DNA from 2 places in the Paenibacillus sp. CMM36 genome. Region 1 is predicted to be linked to the other one. Evidence: riboswitches for the same ligand, from Rfam matches in the RefSeq annotation. Region 1 holds a riboswitch; the other holds the start of a gene.
What was found. Region 1 has a riboswitch for S-adenosylmethionine ahead of metA (homoserine O-acetyltransferase MetA). Riboswitches for the same ligand answer to the same signal wherever they lie in the genome.
Positions count from the first base shown of each region.

Region 2: another riboswitch for S-adenosylmethionine. It lies ahead of ACWA2B_RS13325 (methionine ABC transporter ATP-binding protein); the one in region 1 lies ahead of metA (homoserine O-acetyltransferase MetA).

Region 1 covers NZ_JBSEDY010000001.1:457,150-464,867, forward strand. The annotation lists gene ACWA2B_RS02305 (arsenate reductase family protein) at 1-30, shown strand, start outside; gene ACWA2B_RS02310 (5'-3' exonuclease) at 103-999, shown strand; gene ACWA2B_RS02315 (ROK family protein) at 1,221-2,099, shown strand; gene ACWA2B_RS02320 (HRDC domain-containing protein) at 2,266-3,273, shown strand; gene corA (magnesium/cobalt transporter CorA) at 3,434-4,369, opposite strand; SAM riboswitch class I at 4,922-5,047, shown strand; gene metA (homoserine O-acetyltransferase MetA) at 5,166-6,083, shown strand; gene ACWA2B_RS02335 (PLP-dependent transferase) at 6,209-7,393, shown strand; gene ACWA2B_RS02340 (aminotransferase class I/II-fold pyridoxal phosphate-dependent enzyme) at 7,390-7,718, shown strand, end outside.
Region 2 covers NZ_JBSEDY010000005.1:273,371-281,088, reverse strand. The annotation lists gene ACWA2B_RS13350 (DUF2515 family protein) at 1-1,108, opposite strand, end outside; gene ACWA2B_RS13345 (thioredoxin family protein) at 1,348-1,692, shown strand; gene ACWA2B_RS13340 (COX15/CtaA family protein) at 1,912-2,841, shown strand; gene ACWA2B_RS13335 (UbiD family decarboxylase) at 2,971-4,737, shown strand; gene ACWA2B_RS13330 (Cthe_2314 family HEPN domain-containing protein) at 4,789-5,514, shown strand; SAM riboswitch class I at 5,640-5,779, shown strand; gene ACWA2B_RS13325 (methionine ABC transporter ATP-binding protein) at 5,916-6,938, shown strand; gene ACWA2B_RS13320 (methionine ABC transporter permease) at 6,935-7,603, shown strand; gene ACWA2B_RS13315 (MetQ/NlpA family ABC transporter substrate-binding protein) at 7,678-7,718, shown strand, end outside.

The DNA.
Region 1 (7,718 bases):
ACATTTGAGGGCACATGGGGAGCTCAATAACGCCCAATTTACCCCCACGATATGTTATACTGTGGGGGTTAAATATTATGATGAATGGGAGCAATACAATCTGTGACACAACGCAATGAACAATCCGTAATGCTGGTTGACGGCATGGCCCTGCTATTTCGCGCTTATTATGCAACCGCCGCAAACGGTTATATCCGTCGTACAAAAGCTGGGGTGCCAACGAACGCCATATATGGTTTTATTCGATATTTTTGGGATGCAGTCCAAACGTTTAATCCTACACATGTTATTTGTTGCTGGGATATGGGCGGAACGACATTCCGTGGGGAACATTTTGCTGCGTATAAGGGAAATCGAGCCGACGCACCCGATGATTTGATTCCCCAATTTACATTGATTCGTGAAGTGACGGACAGCCTCGGCATTCCCAACATTGGAGCGGAAGGCTTTGAAGCCGATGATTGTATCGGTACGCTTGCACGCCATTATTCGCAAAATGAGGACATGGATGTAATGATTCTCTCGGGAGATCATGATTTACTTCAATTAGTGGATGATCGGACACGGGTCATTATTATGAAAAAGGGCCACGGCAATTATATGGTATACACCCCGGAGACCCTGCTGACTGAAAAAGGGCTTAAGCCACGCCAAGTGGTGGACCTTAAAGGCCTGATGGGGGATGCAAGCGATAATTATCCAGGAGTACGAGGTATTGGTGAGAAAACGGCACTCAAGCTGGTGCAGGAATACGACTCTATTGAGGGCATTCTGGAGAATCTGGATCAATTAACACCATCGGTCCGCAAAAAAATTGAGAGTGATTTGGATATGCTGCATCTTTCACGCAAACTCGCTGAAATTCACTGTGGTGTACCTGTAGCATGTGCTTTGGATAGTTGTCTGCTGACGTTGGATCACGTGCAAATTGTAGACAAGTTTGAGCAGCTTGAAATGAAAAGCTTGTGTACATTAATGGGTGTCGCAACCGGATCATAATGAAGCTATTAGGCTTGGTACGACAATTTAAATAAAGTAAGTTATATAGGGATGCTGAGGCTGGATGCGTCAGTGTCCTTATTTGTATACGTTATGTTAACGGAGTTATATCGTCTTGTGAAGGATTATATACAATTGCGATTAGGGGATTGACCTCAGGTACATTTCAGGTGAATATAGTGGAGAGAGAACCGGATTATCGAAAGGGGACAACAGCAACTATGACAGTATTGGGAGCAATTGAGGCAGGCGGTACCAAATTTGTATGTGGAATTGGCAACGAACGTGGAGAGGTACTGGAACGAGCGAGCTTTCCAACAACCACACCAGCAGAAACAATGGAGAATGTCATCGCATTTTTTGAAGGCAAGGGCATTGAAGCATTGGGCGTAGGTTCGTTCGGGCCGATTGATCCTATCGAAGGTAGTGATACATATGGTTATATTACAACAACGCCAAAGCCACATTGGGGAAATTACAATCTGATTGGTAAACTGAAAGAGCATTTTGATGTGCCTATGGGGTTTGATACGGATGTGAATGGAGCAGCACTTGGTGAGTCTATTTGGGGTGCCGCCAAAGGATTGGACAACTGTCTGTATATCACGATAGGTACAGGCATCGGGGCAGGTGCTTTGGTTGGTGGAAAGCTAATACATGGATTATCTCACCCGGAAATGGGGCATATTCTGGTACGTCGTCACCCAGAAGATACTTACGAGGGGACATGTCCTTATCACGGAGATTGTTTGGAGGGTCTGGCAGCAGGTCCTGCGCTCGAAAAAAGATGGAAGGTTAAAGGACATGAGCTTTCTGTCGATCACCCGGCCTGGGAAATGGAAGCGCACTATCTGGCACAGGCTTTAATGAGCTATGTATTAATCCTGTCCCCGCAAAAAATTATTATGGGCGGGGGAGTAATGAAGCAAGACCAATTGTTCCCGCTCATTCGTACCAAACTACAAGAACTTTTGAACGGATACGTGCAGCATTCGAGTCTGACAACAGATATTGAGCAATATATCGTATCTCCAGGATTGGGTGACAATGCTGGATTGTGTGGTGCTCTGGCATTGGCAAAGGAAAAGCTGAATCATTAGAATTTAGGGTTGACGGCACTCCAAGGTACGGTTATTATATAGGCAACAGTATAGTACGGCTCAAAAAGGGAAGCACCTTTCTTGCGAACACGCAGGATAGGTGCTTTTTTTTGCGTTTTTGTGTTGTGCGGGACTGTCTTTCAACGATATGAGGGAGGAAGAAATCATGGAGATTGTATTTTTAAATCGCTTGTCCAAACGGAATGAACAGGGCTATGAGGACTTTGCTCAGGTATGGATTGGGCAGCATGAAGGGGGATGGAGTGCAGGCTGGAGCACACACCATGTCCCGGATGAAAGTATAGACGACCTTTGGTATGAGGGCAGCTTGTGGCAGGAATTACTGCATGTATACCGTCATGAGCTGGCGCTCAAAATGGCTGAGGGCTACAGGCCCTTAATCCATGGCGTATTTCATGAGCAAGAAGGATCATCAGGGCGAGGACAGACGCTGCAAAAGCTGTATTGCTACAGTGATTTGTATCCACGTGATGAAGTGTATGAGCAATTGACGATGTGGAGACGGCAAAAAGCAGCAACGGAACGAAAAGCACCTTATTTTATCGCTACGAATCGACTGCTTCGGCTCATTAGCGTTTATCTTCCCCATACCGAAGAAGAACTGTTGGAGCTGCCTGGTATGGGTCAGGGTAAGGTGTCGCAATATGGGACGGAGCTATTGGCTATTACGACACAAAATGACCGCACCACGCCATTTCCGTTGAACTGGGTAACAGAGACGCTGGAAGAAGAAGTTTTTTTGTCATGGCTATACAAGCAAAAAGAGAACCAGTACAGGCAGGAGCTGAACAAATTCAGCTTAACTAGAACGATTATTGAAGGCATTTCGGACGGTCTTTCACTGGAGCATATCGGAATGAAGACAGGTTTGCATCGTAGAGAGATGATTGAAGCTGTGGAGCATTTGGATAGAGATGGTATTGATATGGAGAAGCTGATCCACAACGAATTGGTGAATGTATCTGAGGCGGAGCAGGCAGCTATCTGGTCTGCTTATGAAGAGTTGGGGGATACGTTGCTCAAGCCCGTCATGCTGAAAGTGTATGGGGAAGAAAAGGCAACCGAAACAGGACTGGATCAGATTTATGAGCGTCTGCGTCTGATCCGTATACGGTTTCGTCATCAGCAGGTACCCGACCGACATGTTGGATAATATAGAACTGGTTGGATAAAGCTAGGTATTAAAGTATATTCAGGGTCCAACATACTAAAAAGCAGCAGCCAGTTCCTCACAGGACACGGCTGCTGCTTTTTATGACCAAGCTTGAAAATAGAAAAAAGTATCCAATTCGATACTTTTTCCCCTTTTATTTTTAAACCCAGTCTTTCTTACGGAAAATACAGAACATACTGACGCCTAATGCCACCATAATACCAATGACGACAAAATAGCCATAACGTGTATGAAGCTCAGGCATATTATCGAAGTTCATCCCATATATTCCGGTAATGACCGTCAATGGCATAAATACGGTCGTAATTGCTGTAAACACACGCATAATTTCATTGGCACGGTTGGCGATACTGGATTGATAAGCTTCTCGAAGGTTACCCATCAAGTCGCGGTAAGTTTCGAAAGTCTCCGAAATTTTCACAGCATTTTCATAAATGTCGCTAAAATATTTTTGCAATTGATCGTCGATGAGCCGCAAATCCCGCTTGTTCAGGGTATTGATGACTTCTTTTTGCGGGCCCAACACTTTTTTCAGCCACAGAATCTCACTGCGTAAGCCGATGATTTCGTTCAAATGCGACTTTTTCGTATGCATTAGAATATCTTCTTCCAGCTTTTCAATGCGGACCTCAATCCGGTCACCAACCAGAAAATAGTTGTCAACAATTAAGTCGACCAACAGATACATAAAACGGTCAGGCTGGCTGACTTCTTGCTCCCACAGCATAGGCTTGAGGGTACGAAGCTCATTGATTTTCTGCTTGGTCACCGTAATGATAAAATGGCGGCCGAGAAAAATGTTCAAAGCTCGCAAAAATATTTCTTCATCATCAAAACGAATGCTATTTACAACGATAAAATAATGGCTTTCATAAATTTCAATCTTCGGACGCTGTTCTTCTTCACTCAAACAGTCTTCTACTGCAAGATCATGCATGGAAAATAAAGGCTGGAGCACTGCCAAATCATCGACATCGGCATCAATCCAATAAAAACCTTCTGCCGGTGCAGTAAGCGCCATTTCAATTTCTTCGACAGGGGTAAAAACCCCGTTGTTGACCAAACGGATTTTCATATACGTCACTCCTTATGCTCCGCCGTAACGGAAATACGTTTACCTTAAGCATAAGGAATGGACTCAGTTAGCCAGTTAGCCGGTGCGGGTAAGCGTGCACTCTCATCAAAAGCCGGAGGCTTTTGGAGCATGCAGAGCCTGGCGTCCCGTCTTTCGGCAAGCTGAAGTCATTCCTATGCTGTTGTTCAGGGATCGCCGCCTATTCGGACTCGGGTCGCCTTCCATTCCGGATTCACCTCTCAAATGTTCTTTTTTTAGATTGCCACAGTATCGCAGGAAACACTCAAGTCTGCACTACTGCTCCATATTTTTGCCTAATAGCACTTGTATAGTATAACGCTCGGCCTACGGCCTTTCAAGCGCAAAATCATGGGCAAAATCAACAGTAGTGGCAAGAGCTTCAGCGATAGGAGGGATATGATTTAACCTATGGAAAAGGTAGACAAAATGTGAATGCAGGTTACAAATTTGCAAGTCCCATCTTGACGAAGCCCAGCCGATGCATTAAAGTGAACAACAAGAACTTTGTGAACCCAAAATGAATATAGCGAAATCTTATCAAGAGCAGGTGGAGGGACTAGCCCGATGATACCCGGCAACCGGCGATTTTAATCGCACGGTGCTAATTCTTGCAGGACGCGCGCTTTGTACAAAGCGCGTTGCCCTGACAGATGAGAGAGGCGCATATGGATACAAATATGACCTTTCTCTAACCAGAGAAAGGTCTTTTTATTATATGCCCGGCATCTCAACAAGACGATTTTCGCAAAACTTACCGAACAAGGAGTGAGTTTACATGCCGATTAAAATCCCAGACACATTACCTGCTAAGGAAGTGCTGGAGGGCGAAAATATTTTCGTAATGGATGAAAGCTTGGCTTATCATCAGGATATTCGTCCGTTGCGTATCGCCATTTTGAATTTAATGCCTACAAAGGAAACGACGGAAACCCAACTGTTGCGTCTGGTCGGCAATACGCCGTTGCAAGTGGATGTCACGCTGGTGCACATGAAGTCTCATGTATCCAAAAATACATCGCAAGAATATTTGAACATGTTCTATAAAACGTTCGACGAGATCAAGAACAGTCGTTTTGACGGCATGGTCATTACAGGAGCCCCGGTTGAACAGCTTGAGTTTGAGGATGTGAACTACTGGGAGGAAATCCGGCAAATCTTTGAATGGACGAAAACGAATGTAACTTCGACCATGCATATCTGTTGGGCCTCACAGGCAGGCTTATACCATCATTTCGATGTCCCTAAATATGGGCTCGACTACAAATGCTTCGGTGTATTTCCACACACCGTGATAAAACCTAAAGTAAAATTGTTACGCGGCTTTGATGAACTGTTTTATGCCCCTCACTCCAGACATACGGAGGTTCGTCGGGAAGATATTGATCATATCGCCGAATTAGAAGTTTTATCCGAATCCGAGGAAGCTGGGGTGTACCTCGTAGCCACGCTTGACGGTAAACAAATTTTTGTAACTGGGCATTCTGAATATGACCCGCTTTCACTGAAATGGGAATACGACCGCGATGTAGCCAAAGGAATGGATATTGAAGTCCCCAAAAATTATTTTCCTAATGATGATCCTGAGCGCACCCCCCCCTCAATTTGGCGGGCGCACGCCAATTTATTATTCTCGAATTGGCTGAACTATTATGTATACCAAGAAACACCTTATGATATCGGGCCCCAGATTTAAAAAAGGAGCATGTAGTTTACCTTTGTAGAGTATCACCTTGCAGTAGCGCAGCAGTATAGTCTTTGACATCCATTTTTGCAGGATTGGTTATAGCACCCACTATGGAAGTTAACAGGAGGATTCATATGAGTGAGAAACAGTGGAAAATCGAAAGTAGATTGGCACAAATCGGTTCAGTAGAAGAGCCAGTAACCGGGGCTGTTAATTACCCGATTTACCAATCTACGGCGTTCCGCCATCCCCGTCTGGGTCAAAGCACAGGATTTGATTACATTCGGACGATCAATCCCACGCGAAAGGTACTGGAAGAGGCTTCTGCTGCACTTGAATCGGGTGATGCAGGCTTTGCATGCAGCTCAGGTATGGCGGCGCTGCAAACGGTATTTGCATTGTTTGGACAGGGAGATCATCTCATAGTATCGCTGGATCTGTATGGCGGGACGTATCGTTTGCTGGAGCGTATTTTGTCTAAATTTGGTGTGACAGCCAGTTATGTGGATACGAACGATCTTGAAGCGCTCGAACAGTCATGTCGACCGAATACCAAAGCTGTATTCATAGAAACGCCTACAAATCCGTTAATGATGATTACTGATATTCGAGCGGTGGCTAAATGGGCATCACAACATCAGTTGCTTACCATTGTAGATAATACGCTGCTAACGCCATATTTCCAGCGGCCATTGGAACTGGGCGCGGATATTGTGGTACATAGCGCAACCAAATATTTGGGCGGACACAACGATGTGCTGGCAGGGTTGATCGTAACCAAAGGCAAAGAGCTATCAGCTGAAATTGCATTCCTGCACAATTCCATAGGGGCAGTGCTTTCCCCAAGCGATTGCTACCAGTTAATGAAGGGCATGAAGACGTTAGCGCTGCGTATGGACCGGCACGAGCATAATGCAACAGTGCTGTCTAACTATTTACTGACGCATCCGGCTGTGGCGGAAGTATTTTATCCAGCTCTAGAAGGCCATCCAGGTCGTGAGATTCAAAATAAACAATCCAGCGGAAATACGGGTATCTTTTCCTTTAAAGTAAAGGATGCTCGTTATGTGGAACCTTTGCTTCGTCACATTAAGCTCATTGCGTTTGCGGAAAGTCTCGGCGGTGTGGAATCGTTAATGACCTATCCCGCTGTGCAGACACATGCGGACATACCAGCAGAAATTCGGGATGCAGTCGGGGTAGATGACAGGCTGTTGCGTTTCTCCGTAGGCATTGAGCATACAGACGACCTAATTGAAGATTTACGTTCGGCGTTGGAAGCGGCACGTCAAGAAGTAGAAGGAGGAGAGCTGCAATGATAGAGGATGCGAGGAGGATCGGGCAGGATCTGAACAAAGAGCGGAAGTTCGCTACCAAGCTGCTGCATTTTGGCTCTGAAATTGACAGCGTTACGGGGGCATCGAGCGTCCCGATCTATCAAGCTTCTACCTTCCACCATCACGATATTTTTAATCCTCCACAGCATGACTATAGCCGTTCAGGTAATCCGACACGACAAGCTTTGGAGGATTATATCGCTTTATTAGAAGGCGGGGCGTGCGGTTTTGCCTTTGCATCAGGTATGGCGGCCATCTCTACTACATTTATGCTCTTGTCTGCTGGAGATCATGTCATTGTTTCCGA
Region 2 (7,718 bases), on a different contig from region 1:
AGACGGCGTTCAGCTCCGGGCTGTACAGACGTTGTCCTGGCGGTAGCCATTCATGTGCTAAAAGCGTTGCACTTTCATCTGGAGAGTGCAACGCTTTTTGTTCATTCGGGGTGAATAGTCCAGGCCAATAGTCGCTGCGTGAACCCGTATGCGGCACACTGTTAGCGAATGCTGATGCCTGGTCCAGCACCTGCTGATGGCCGAAGAGCATAGCATAGAGACTTTTGCCAAAGCCGATCCGCTCGTCCAAATGGCCGAAACGCTCCATCACTAGTCCAGCAAGCCCACCGTTTAGCCCAAGTGGAAATATAACCTGATTAAGCTGGAGCCAGTCATGCAAATAAAAGCCCGGCTTGTGTGTCACAAATTTTTGAAAATACGGATCTTTTACTACACGTCCTTCAATATAGTTTTGTTCATTAATGATGAGCGCCACAGTCAACAGAGAGCTATCACGCCATGCCCAGAAACGTTCCCAAAAGGGCTTCATGAATGGCGAAACGTGAAAATAAGGCAACAAATGAAAGCAACTCCGACCTAAATGACGGCTGTGCATGTAAAGTTGCAACTGCGGATAAGCGTCTTGAAAAATAAGGGCGTTACAGCGCTCCAGTAGCCGATACAGCCATTCCTTTTCCTGCTCGCCGAATAGGTTGTCAATCAGTCCCCCTTTCAGATCGGTCATATGATAGCCGCCATTACGAGAAACCAGGTGAGCCAGTAATGCCCAGTGTAACTCCGGGTAGCCACGATAGCATTCAAGGTAAGCAGCAGTGCGGGTAACGTTGCTGCGATTCTCCTGTGCTGTATCGTTCTTGATCCGCTCCAGCAGCTCACAGTCTGTTTCGCATAAGGGCATATTCAGAGAAGAGGGACGCGTAGCGGGTCCGTTCACCAATATTAACGCTTCAGCTTCATTCATAGCGGCCTGTGCCGTATGATAATCCCACGCTAGTTCACGCAAGGGGTAGCGTAATTTGCGGGATTCGGTCCAGGCTGCCCGTTTGCCTTCCCAAGCTTCCTCAGCAACACGGGGAACGGAACCCAGTAACTTTAGCCCTCCCTGAAGCTGTCGAGATGCCGTATGGAGCCATTCGGTAAGAGACATGACTAAATAACCTCCTTTCCAACTGCAAGCATCCCCGTATCCTGCCAAGTAAGTTGGGTATGCTGTTAGGATGTCGTCGTTTATGTGGTGGATTCTTAAGTATATATTTAGTATGCCTCAATGAGAGGGCTTCCAATCGGCATGTGAGCAGAATGGGGGAGTGTGCAAAAGCTTCACTTGGCGTTACAATAGAAAGTGCAATCTTTTCAGTATAAAAAGAATTTAAGGAGGAATCATCCATGCAAAAAATCGTCTCTCATGAAGACTTTAATAAGGCAATATCCACTCCGGGCGTAACGGTGGCTGTATTTAAGGCGGACTGGTGTGGGGATTGTCATTTCATTGATCCGTTCATGCCTGATGTGGAACAACAATATGCAGATAAGCTTACATTAATTGAGATTGATGTAGAACAGGCCGAAAGCGTCAGTCAAGAGCAGAATGTATTGGGGATTCCTAGCTTTATCGCTTACAGTGAAGGGCGAGAACTGGTACGTCTGGTGAACAGACTGCGCAAATCCCGCGAGGAGATTGAGCAATTTTTGGATCGGGCTGTTGAAGTCCATACGAGCTTGGCAAAATAATGAATGCTGTACATGCATACATGAAGGTTCCAAATTGAATTTTAAACATCAAGACATTCAGAAAGCCGCTTCCTTTCAAGGGGGCGGCTTTCTCACGAACACGTTCACATTTTGTCAACAAAGCTCGTATGTCAAGGAACGATATATCAGTTATAATTACTATAAGTGATCATTTCACAACATATAAAGTGAATAAATATTATATTTGGAAGGATACGGGTGAATTTGAATAACAAAATTAGAATATTAAAATGGCTGGCACTCGTAACATGTATTGTCATGTTTTTGGCTACCTTCGGTGGAGGTGTTGTGACGCGGACGGATTCGGGTCTGGGCTGTGGCCGGGAATTCCCGCTATGCAATGGTAAGCTGGTTCCGGCACATACGATCGCATCCCTTATTGAGTTCTCTCACCGCTCCGTCAGTGCCATGGCCGGGATTCTTTCTATCGCCTCATTTGTTGGCTTTTTGCTGTTTATGAAGCATCGAAAGGATTTACAGCTATTCTCGCTGCTCACGCTCTTGTTTGTGATCATACAAGGTGCAATGGGGGCGTTGGCTGTCATATTCTCCCAATCAGCTGCGGTCATGGGACTGCATTTTGGCTTTGCGCTTATCGCTTTTGCCAGTGCGACTATGATGACGCTGGGGGCCTGGCAGGAGCATGCGGACTCACGCCACACTCCGCGTCTGATTCCTGGGCCTGTCAGTCGGGGCTTTCGTAATTTTATATGGCTATCGACGATCTATACCTATATTGCTGTCTATTCAGGGGCGTTGCTTAGTCACTCGGTCATCCAGAAGGTTGTAAATATTGGAGGCTTCATATCTCCACTGTTGCTTCATCAGATTTCAGCCGGTCTGCTGTTCGTCATTATCTTGGCTGTGGGTCACTACGCATACCGTTATCACCCGAATCACCGGGACATCCGTATATTGGGTGTTGTATCGGTCTTGTTAATCCTGCTTCAAGTGGTGATTGGAATTATCTTGCTGTACGTCAACAGACCTGAAATCTACATGTTTATCGTGCTGGGGCATATGCTGGTGATTGCATCGTTGTTCTCCATCTTGGCTTATCTGAGCTATCGTGTATGGCAATTGTCACCGGATCGCAAGCTTGTTCCGACCCAAGCACAACGTACCTAAGCATTTCATAGATCATAGTGAAGCGGATTTTTGCCCAAGTGGCGTTTAAACACGTATAATAGCATATAAGAAACAAACCAGGCCCACGAGTTTCTCGAGGGCTTGATTTGCTTAGGAGGAATCGTCCAGTTGATCTACCAGAATTTGCGCCAATTTATTGAAGCACTGCGTAAAGAAAATCATCTTAAAATTATAGAGGCACCTGTCGATCCTTACTTGGAGCTGGCTGAGATTCATCGAAGAGTCATTGAGGAAGAAGGGCCGGCACTGCTGTTCACGAATGTAAAAGGAACTCCGTTTCCTGTAGCCAGTAATCTGTTTGGCACGAATCGCCGTGTGGACATGGCTTTTGGCCCGCGCCCAGAGCAACTGATGGATGCGATTGTAGGAGCAACCAAAACATTGTTTCCACCTACACCCAAAGCATTGTGGAATGAACGTGGCCTGATTAAGGACATGCTAAAAGTAGGCCTAAAAACAGTATCTCATAGCGAGGCTCCTGTATTGGGAGTTCGCCGTACAGAGGCTCCGCTGGCACCACTGCCTAAAGTGACCAGTTGGCATGAGGATGGAGGACCGTTTATTACCCTTCCACTCGTGTATACCGAGAAGCCAGGTCAGCCCAAGGATCATAATCTGGGGATGTACCGCATTCAGATTTATGATGATCAGACGACGGGCATTCACTGGCAAATTCATAAAGGCGGCGGTTTCCATTATCATGAAGCGGAGCTGCGTAATGAGCCGTTGCCTACGACGATTATCATCGGTGGCCCGCCTGCTCTGATTGCGTCTGCCATTGCTCCAGCACCGGAAAACTTGCCTGAGCTGTTGCTGGCTTCGCTTATTATGGGAGGCAAGCTGCCCATGACAGAGGACCCGCTTGGGGGTCATCGGATTCCAGCAGAAGCAGAATTTGCAATCAGCGGTTATGTGCCACCTCATGAACGCCGTCCGGAAGGCCCGTTTGGCGATCATTTTGGATATTATTCATTACAGCATGATTTCCCTGTATTTCATGTCAAACATATGCATCACCGCAAGGATGCCATTTATCCGGCAACCATTGTAGGTAAGCCTCGGCAAGAAGACTACTACCTCGGTGAGTTTTTGCAACGTCTGCTGTCGCCTGCCTATCCGCTTGTGATGCCTTCCGTCAAGTCCCTGTGGGCGTATGCGGAAACGGGCGTACATGCGCTGGCAGCGGCAGTCGTACGTGAAAGCTACTCCCGTGAAGCGCTTGTATCCGGTTTTACCATTTTGGGTCAAGGTCAATTGTCATTGACCAAGTTCCTGATGCTGACAGATCGAGTCATTGATTTATCTGACTTTAACCTGCTGTTAGAAACCATTCTGGAGCGATTTAATCCAGCAAGGGATTTATTTATTTTCAATCACACGTCACACGATACACTCGATTACACAGGCCGCAAGCTGAATCATGGCAGTAAGGCGATCCTGATGGGAATAGGTGAGCCTGTACGTGAATTGCCTCGTGCTTATGAGGGAGGCGATCTGCCGGGAATTCGTGAAATTGAGCCCTATTGCGGAGGGTGCCTCGTTGTGTCCGGCTCTTCCTTTGAGCAGGAGCCTGAACTCGCTGCGCGTGTATTGGAGCGATTAGCTGCGGGTGAGCAAGAGTGGCCGCTCGTTTTCATTGTGGACGATGCCAAGGAAGTCGTTCGCTCTCAAGCCTCGTTCCTGTGGACGGTATTCACTCGCTTTAACCCGGCTACGGATATGTACGCGGACAGCGAAGTGCGTTTGCATCATCTGAACTATAAGCTGCCGATTGTAGTGGATGCGCGTATGAAGCCGGGGTATCCGGATGAGGTGTTACCGCGTGAGGATATTGTTAAGCTTGTAGATCAACGATGGACAAGTTATTTCGCTTGACGCCCTAATTAAACCTACAGCCGGATTTTATATTTATAAGGAGGCGTAAGCATGATACGCAAGCTACTGGGTGAGCCGCCGCGTGTGAACAAGGGCATCCTGCTAGATGCCATGAATAGCATGTCAGATATGTTGAACCTGCTGGAACGGCAAATTCAGGCTGGTGGAGATCCGACCCACGATTTTCGGAAGGCGGATATTTTGACACGCGGTCTAATGTCATCTCTGGATGAACTGGAGCAGAGCCATCATGCTGCCGCCTTTTTCCGTATGAAAGTGAAAGCCGGATATGCTGAAGATATGAGTGAGGATGAAAAATCCGACTATGCATTGTATGTTTTCTTTTATAAAGATGGGTTTGTGAGGGTATTTTCCATTCTGGATAAGCTGGGCAACTGGCTGAATGATCTGTATGATTTAAAAACAGGACAGTATAAGGCGCATTATTCGTATTTTACCGTGTTGCGGCAGCTCAAGTATCTCAAAATGCATCCTGTATTGACCGATAATTTATATGATATCAAGGATACATACAACGATGCGATCAATCGGCTGCGTAAGCGGCGAAATACGGAGATACACTATATGAATACAGAAATGCAGGATGATCTCTGGCAACGACACCGAGCTTTGTATGGAAAAATCCAACTGGAGGACCTTGATCACCATTTGGAAGATTTGCAGCAGGGCTTGGAAATGGTGTGTCGGTCGTTGTCAATCGCCTTTACTTATACTGCGAAACAATGGAAGAACCGGGCAGTACGCCCAAAAATATGATAGAAAATATCCTTTGACAAAGCAATGTAAACTATCTATACTGAAACCTAGTTTCAGAAAAATGCTTGAATTATGTTTTTTTATATAAACTTAACGGACAGCTAAAGCTGGAGTTTAACATATTTTTCTTATCCAGAGAGGTGGAGGGACTGGCCCGATGAAGCCCGGCAACCCGTTTTTTCCCGGTGTAATACACTGGGAGGGAACATGATGGTGCTAATTCCTACAAAACCGCTAGAGTTATAGCGATTTTGGCAGATGAGAAAAGGATCGCAAGGTGGGGCCCTTTTCATTCTGTGAAAGGGGCTCTTTTTTGTATAAATAAATAGCGATTTTATACAATCCTGAGAGATGACAACTGGTAAAAAGGGTAAGGAAGAAGTGAAGGGGGTCGCAGCACGTTGATAGAGCTTAAGCAGTTAACCAAGCATTATGGCAAAGGCAACCGACGCGTAAATGCGCTGTCTGGGTTGAATCTTTCTATAAAGCGTGGAGAAATATTCGGAGTGATTGGTCACTCCGGGGCAGGGAAAAGTACATTGATCCGCTGTATTAATTTATTGGAACGCCCTACTTCAGGTGAAGTATGGGTAGACGGGGTAAACCTCACTACTGTGAGTCAATCCCAGTTACAAATGCAGCGCCGAAAAATCGGAATGATTTTTCAGCATTTTAATTTGTTGTCTTCGGCGACGGTATATGACAATATTGCATTTCCGTTGCGGCTGGTAAACACGCCCAAGCAGAAGTTGGACCAGAAGGTTCGTGAACTGCTGGAATTGGTGGGTCTCGAAGAACACAGTGGAAAATATCCGTCACAGCTCTCAGGTGGACAGAAGCAACGGGTAGGAATTGCACGGGCGCTGGCTAGTGATCCTCATGTATTGCTGTGTGACGAAGCGACTTCGGCGCTTGATCCGCAGACGACGGGGTCTATCCTGAAATTGCTGCTGGATATTAATCAGCGTTTTAATTTAACCATCGTGTTGATTACACATGAAATGCATGTCATTCAAAGCATTTGTGATAAAGTTGGCGTCATTCATCAGGGCGACATCGTGGAGCAAGGTCCGGTGGCGGAAGTATTTTTGAAGCCGCAGCACCAGGTAACCAAGGACTTTATCCAGCGGGAGTCAGAACATCCCGAGGAGTTGCAAGCAGCGATTGCGGCAGCAGGTGAGGGCGAGTCGGCGCAGGTGGTACGTATCTCCTTCTTGGGCAGCAAAACATATGATGCGATTCTGTCGCGTACGGCTCGAAGCACTGGGGTTGATTTTGCGATCTTGCAGGGAACCATATCTACGATTAAAAATGTACCCTATGGTCAGCTAATCGTTCGTTTTGAAGGAAATCATGAGGATATAGAGCATACGCTGCGCGAAGTGTCTGGGCAAGGACTTGATGTGGAGGTGATCGGACAATGAGCGAACTTGATTTTTCACAAGTGAGTTGGGAAGAGCTAGGGAATTCTACTATGGAAACCCTTCAGATGCTCGGTGCATCCGCATTGTTCACCCTCATTATTGGTTTGCCGCTCGGCATATTATTGTTTCTGGCGAGCCGCTCCTCGTTGACTCTGATGAAGGTGATATACATTGTATTATCATTCATCGTTAACATTTTACGTTCCGTGCCATTTATCATTTTGATCGTTGCACTTATTCCTTTTACACGATCGCTGGTAGGTACCTCGACCGGGGTGTTGGGAACCATCCCACCATTGGTTATCGGGGCTGCCCCATTCTTCGCACGTCTTGTCGAAACGTCTCTGCGTGAAGTGGACAAGGGTGTCATTGAAGCCGCACAAGCAATGGGGGCCTCGACAGGACAAATTATCCGGCGTGTGCTGTTACGTGAGGCACTTCCGGGACTGCTAGCCGCATTAACCATTACCGTCGTTACACTCGTATCCTACACGGCAATGTCCGGGATGATCGGGGGCGGTGGACTGGGTACACTGGCTATCAACTACGGCTATTATCGTTATGAAACGGCTGTAATGATCGTTGCGGTCGTGCTGATGGTCGTATTGGTTCAATTGCTGCAAATGGCGGGAGACCGTCTCGTGCGGCATTATACTCGAAAATAGGGAAAACATATAGATATCCTTATTGATCAGGACGTCTGCTCCTGAATATTACAAATTATTGGAGGGGTAATAACATGAAGAAATGGGTATTGGCTGTATTAAGCTTGACATTAAT